DNA from 2 places in the Solibacillus sp. FSL W7-1436 genome. Region 2 is predicted to be linked to the other one. Evidence: predicted binding sites of a transcription regulator. Region 2 holds the regulator's gene; the other holds the start of a gene.
The links. Region 2 encodes CtsR, which represses protease genes until heat stress. Its sites were predicted from a motif close to ATGGTCAATAAAGGTCAAACA; they were not measured.

Region 1 (3,198 bases), 570 kb from region 2:
TATCTTTAATATCCTCTAAAGACGCGACTGTTGAACCTTCTTTTGTCACGATCAATAAAGTCGCTTCATAGTAAGGATCTGTAAAGTCATATGATTGTTTACGCTCGTCTGTAATTGTAATAGCCGCTGCACCCATATCCACTTCACCATTTGTTACTTGGCTCATCATTGAGTCCCAGCCCACATTCTTCACTTCTGTTTCGATGCCCATCTCTTCGCCGATCGCCGCTAAAATCTCTGAATCTAATCCGACAACATTGCCTTTATCATCTAAGTATTCAAATGGTGCATATGTAGCTTCCGTACCTGCAACAATTTTCTTATATTCTTTATCACCTGTTGATGAAGATTCGTCCGCTCCACACGCCGTTAAAATCATAGAGGCTGCTGCTAAAGGTGCTGCCCATTTAAATAGTTTTCTAGTACTCATTATGAATATCCTCCTGGATGTAGTAGTTTTTTTGTTAATAACATGTTCAATTATATTAATTCCGCAATTAATATACAACATTTAATTTTTAAAAAATTGATTATTATTGCAGTATGATGAATTATTATAACAAAATTGACGGTATATTTGCATATAATTTAATATTTATTCACTATATTACTATTTCATTATTGTATTTCTTTCTTGTGAAGACACATATTTCATTACATATATTCCCTGTTTTTTATAGGATATGTCAATCTTACAGGTAAATTTTCACTCCAATAAAAAAGACCGCACAAGAGGACCTCCCTCTCATGCAGCCTTGAATAATTATTTTTAGTTAGAGAACGAATGAAGGATAAAAAGAACCGGTACAGTGATTCCTTCTATCCTACTAAAACTTCATTCTCTATTGCAAAAAAGCCTCAGATGATTTTTTGCAATTGATATTGAAACGTATATTAAAACAGTAAAATGGTGCCCCCTAAAGGGACATGATAGTATGGTCTATCTAACTAGTTTTGTAAAAACACAACATTTAATAATGTACTAATTTCCAGCATATATTTCAAGTAGGAAAAGTGCTTTTTTACAAAGAAATTTTATTTTTTGGGTGAAGAGCGTTTAAATTAGATTAGTTTCGGAAACTTATAGTGTAGCGTCAAAATTAAACTGTAGAAAAATGGAAGAGAAAGATTATTTTCACTTATTACTGGTCAATAATAATCTTTAAAAAGAAAGCGCCCTCGGAGGGAATCGAACCCCCAGCCTCAGAACCGGAATCTGAAGTGTTATCCATTACACCACGAGGACATATAAATAAGTATATGAGCAACTTTTTTCATTATACAGATGGAACCCTTTATTTTCAACTGTAAAAATCAGAGTTTATATTTGACCATAACTGACTAATACGTGTATGATAGGTTTACAGCTGAAATATTTGTCAATTTCAGCAAAAGTTATCGAATATAAGCTTTAACAAAGGGAGGATTTTTCAATGAACTTAATTCCTACAGTTATTGAACAAACAAACCGCGGCGAACGTGCATATGACATTTATTCACGTTTACTTAAAGACCGCATCATTTTATTAGGTAGTGGGATTGACGATAATGTTGCGAACTCAATCGTAGCACAGCTACTATTTTTAGAAGCTGAAGATCCTGATAAAGACATCTACCTGTATATCAACTCACCAGGTGGCTCTATCACTTCAGGTATGGCGATCTACGATACGATGAACTTCATCAAACCTGATGTATCAACAATCTGTATCGGTATGGCTGCTTCAATGGGTGCATTCCTGCTTTCTGCTGGTGCAAAAGGCAAGCGTGTCGCATTACCAAACGCAGAAGTAATGATTCACCAACCACTTGGCGGAGCACAAGGTCAAGCAACAGAAATCGAAATCGCTGCAAAACGTATTTTACACTTACGTGAAAAATTAAACCGTATCATGGCTGAAAACAGTGGCCAAGATTACGAAACGTTGGCACGCGACACAGATCGTGACAACTTCATGTCTGCACAGCAAGCATTAGAGTACGGTCTTATCGATAAAATTTATGAGCGTAACCAATTAAAATAATCAATTCATTCAAGCATACAAGATTCGTCTTGTATGCTTTTTTGTATTCAAAAAATAATATAAGACATAATCCAAAAATGCCATTTTTCTCTCTGGGAGAAAAATGGCATTTTTTCGCTGTGCGTAAAAATTGATTTCCATTCCGGGACGCTTTCCGCGGGCGTGGCCTGAGCCTGTAGTCTCAGGCGTCACGCTATTCCCGCAGGAGTCGCCCTGCATTCCAATCAATTTTCCAAAATATCCGTTTCATAACAAGGATTTTTTCCTTACCAATGAAATTTTTACTTTTATGCTAGCTCTTTTGTATCAATCCGCTTTTTCAATTAGAAGTTGTAGTGCGTCGATTGCTTTTTCTTCGTCATGACCGTCAGCCCATAATGTGACAACTGTGCCTTTTGCAACCGCAAGGCTCATAATGCCCATAATCGACTTCGCATTCACTTTTTTCGTATCTTTTTGTAAATAGACATCTGCTTTATAACGATTCGCCTCTTGGACGAACAAAGCGGCCTGTCTTGCTTGTAAGCCCGATTTTAACTTTACTTCTACTTGTTTTTCAATCATGTTGAAATACTCCCTTTCACAACCGTTCATCGCTTCTAAGTTTATCTTAACGAAATTGTCCGAAAAGAACAACAATTGGAAACATCTTTTATGAAATCGTTACCAATTTTTTCTTTTGCGCCCCTCCATGTACTTGCTTCGTGCCCCGTATCTTTATGAGAATTTAAATACTCTCTCCACGACGGAGCGCATCCGCGATTTCATCGATTTTGCGCAGACGATGATTGACGCCTGATTTACTGACAACGCCAGTTGAAACCATTTCACCGAGCTCTTTTAACGTCACGTCCTGATATTCCACACGAAGACGTGCAATTTCACGCAGTTTTTCCGGCAGCTGGTCAAGACCTACCGCATTATCAATATAGCGGATATTTTCCACTTGCCGCAGCGCCGCGCCTATTGTTTTATTTAAGTTGGCTGTTTCACAGTTTACAATACGGTTTACACTGTTACGCATATCTCTAATGATCCGTACATCCTCAAACTTCAGCATTGCCTGTACAGCACCGACTAAATTCATAAAATCCGAAATCTTTTCGGCTTCTTTCAAATACGTCACAAAGCCTTTTTTACGTTCGATCGTTTTCGCATTCAGATCGTATCGGTT
Region 2 (3,198 bases):
TCGTTAATTTTAGCAGTTGAAGCTGTTTATGTAAGTCAGGATAGTTTGAAACATCCAGATTTACTTGCTGCTCATAATTGGCTATATCAAAATAAGGCTTGTTTGAAACTTTTGTTGCTCTTGAAAACAGAATACCCATGTTCTTCCTCGTTTCATCTATTTATTAAATAATACTATTTTACTGCTTATATCGGATAATATCAGTAATATTTCTATAAAGATTAAAAATTTACAGTAATTTGTATTTGAGGTAATATAATAACTATTAAAATGATGCAGTAAATAGTGAAAGGCGTTGTATAAATGAAGTTTCATAAAGGACGTTTGAAGTTTGTTTTACCATTGTCTCTTGGGGTGGCGATTGCATCTTATATTATGCTCGTCAACAATTATGCAGAAGTAGGCGGTCGCGACCGGATTTTAATAGTTATTGGAGCAACCATCCTAACCGCGGTTATTTCATATTTTTTATTCCCTCAGGAAGGGGACAACCCGAAAGATAGAGGCCCATACTGAATAACTATAGATGTCACTTGGAAATCTCGAAATAAAATTCGGGATTTTTGTCCTCTCTATGAAACTTTTATGAATATTATCCGTAAATAAGCTAATAAACTAAAGTGAGGTTGATAACAAATGGAATCTAAATGGTCGAAAATCATCATTCATGCCAGTGCATTCTTTGCGCCGTTCCTTGTACCGATTCTGTTTTTCTTAATAAGTTCTGAAGATGAAGTAAAGCGTACAGCAATCCAAGCGTTGCTATTCCAGGTTGTATTCGGAATTCTAATTGCGATTGCAGGAGCTCTTTCTGTAGTATTAATCGGTTTACCATTCCTGTTAGTATTTTTACTTATTTTCTGGATTGCACCGGTCATCGGTATTGTAAAAGCATTATCTGATCAGCATTGGAATTATCCAATTGTCGGTCGCTGGGTATAATTTACCCTCAATTTGGCAAAGTTCATATAAAGCGGTAAGGTTTGTTTAAAAACACCTTATCGCTTTTTTACATAAATAGGGATTTATTAGTGTGAAAATAGGGAAACCTAAAACAAGAGTGATTAGTTGCATTTCAAAAAATAAATATTGTATATTTAAGTCAAAGATAGTCAAAGTCAGTTGATGAGAGGTGAGAGACAGCATGAGGAATATATCTGACATAATTGAAGGGTATTTGAAGGAAGTTATTGAATTAGAGGGACAGGGACTTATTGAAATAAAGCGAAATGAATTAGCAAAGCAATTTGCCTGTGCTCCTTCCCAAATCAATTACGTTATCAATACACGTTTCACGACCGAGCATGGCTACTATGTAGAGAGTAAGCGGGGTGGTGGCGGTTATATTCGGATTTTGCGTGTAACAATCCACTCTAAGAAAAATTTACTTGACGAAATGGAAACACAAATAGGTAACGCCATTGCCCAGACTAATGCTGAACGTATTATTTTCCGGTTATTGGATGAGGACATTATTACAGAGCGAGAAGCTAGCATTATGAAGGCCGCTTTAGATCGTGTCACATTACAAGTAGCATTACCGCTGCGTGATGAGCTAAGAGCACGTATTATGCATGCAATGCTACAAACGATTTCTTTTGAAAAGTAGAGGTGGATTATTATGATATGTGAGCATTGTAAACAGCGTCATGCCAATGTTACCGTTACTCAAGTTCACAATGGTCAAAAAGTCGAGCGTCACTACTGTGAAGTATGTGCCACTCAATTTCATCCATTTCAATTTGATGTAAATGAAGAGCCTGCATCTCTTCAGCAGCTTATTTCAAATTGGTTCAATTTTGTGCCTGTGAATGCAAAAAAAGAAAGTACGACAACGAATACAGCCAGTCCAAAAACATGTCCTTCCTGCGGGTTTACGTACCGGCAGTTTTTAAAGCAAGGTAAGTTTGGATGCGGTCAGTGTTACGAAACATTTAGTGAGCAATTACCACAGCTACTTGAACGACTTCAGGCAGGTACTCAGCATGTAGGGTATGTGGAAGAAGGACCTTCGAAAGAGAAAGTAGAACTACAAATTCAAGAGCTCCGTTCATCACTGCAGCAAGCTATTGCTGAAGAACGCTTTGAAGATGCCGCTTCCATACGTGATGAAGTCAGGGAATTGGAAAGTAAAATAAAACAGGAAGGTGAGGGGAACGCATGAACATCGAGCATTTTTTAACGAATGCCAGTCCCAGCTGGATGCAGCACGAAAGCGATTCAGATATCGTCATTAGCACGCGCATTCGGCTTGCTCGTAATATTGCCAATACTCGATTTCCGATAAGTTTTACCGAACAGGAAGCACAACTGATCGAAGAAAAAATGATGCAGTCATTATTATCTTCGGATAACAATCCATATCAGTTTTCCTATTTCCAAATAAAAGATATGCCGGTTTTACAACGCCAAATATTAGTGGAGAAGCATTTGATCAGCCCGAATTTGGCACGAAGAAAAAAAATTGGATCATTTTTTTTAACAAAAGATGAATCCATTAGCATATTAGTAAATGAAGAGGATCATATTCGCATCCAGAGCCTTATGCAAGGGATGAATTTAAAAGAGGCATTTGATAAGGCTCGTAATATTGACCGCTACCTAAGTAAGTCAATTACGTATGCATATGAAGACCGCTATGGTTATTTGACAAGCTGCCCGACAAATGTCGGAACAGGACTTCGAGCTTCTGTTATGCTCCATTTACCGGCACTCACAATGATGAAGCAGATGAATCCGTTAATTCAGATGATGACACGGTTAGGAATGGTGGTGCGGGGTATATATGGAGAAGGCAGTGAAAATTTAGGGAATATTTATCAAATATCAAACCAGATCACATTAGGTAAATCAGAAGATTTGATTTTGCAGGAGCTTCAGGATGTTGTAGAGCAAGTGATCAAAAAAGAAGAGCTTGCCCGCAAAAATTTGCTGATGCGAGCGCCTTCCGTATTGGAAGACCGCCTTAGCCGTTCACTTGGTACTTTGAAGTACGCAAGAATTTTAACAAGTGAAGAAGCAGCAAGCTGTTTATCAAATGTGCGTCTTGGGGTAAGTTTAGGATTATTAGAAGCAATTTCACAGCGTAAACTAAATGAGTGCATGCTTATTATGCAACCTGGACTCATTCAGCAATATATTGGTACTACGTTACAACCGGCAGAGCGCGATATGTATCGTGCGAAGCTGTTGCAAGAA

Region 1: the regulator CtsR is predicted to act here: its motif matches at 1,325-1,345, upstream of clpP (ATP-dependent Clp endopeptidase proteolytic subunit ClpP).

Annotation. Positions count from the first base shown of each region.
Region 1 covers NZ_JBBOWV010000001.1:715,059-718,256, forward strand. Annotated here, with positions in the region: gene MKX73_RS03605 (basic amino acid ABC transporter substrate-binding protein) at 1-430, opposite strand, end outside; tRNA gene MKX73_RS03610 (tRNA-Arg) at 1,175-1,246, opposite strand; gene clpP (ATP-dependent Clp endopeptidase proteolytic subunit ClpP) at 1,434-2,024, shown strand; gene MKX73_RS03620 (HPr family phosphocarrier protein) at 2,331-2,588, opposite strand; gene whiA (DNA-binding protein WhiA) at 2,752-3,198, opposite strand, start outside.
Region 2 covers NZ_JBBOWV010000001.1:1,288,848-1,292,045, reverse strand. Annotated here, with positions in the region: gene MKX73_RS06550 (globin-coupled sensor protein) at 1-139, opposite strand, end outside; gene MKX73_RS06545 (acyltransferase) at 304-516, shown strand; gene MKX73_RS06540 (DUF4870 domain-containing protein) at 637-942, shown strand; gene MKX73_RS06535 (CtsR family transcriptional regulator) at 1,145-1,609, shown strand; gene MKX73_RS06530 (UvrB/UvrC motif-containing protein) at 1,622-2,164, shown strand; gene MKX73_RS06525 (protein arginine kinase) at 2,161-3,198, shown strand, end outside.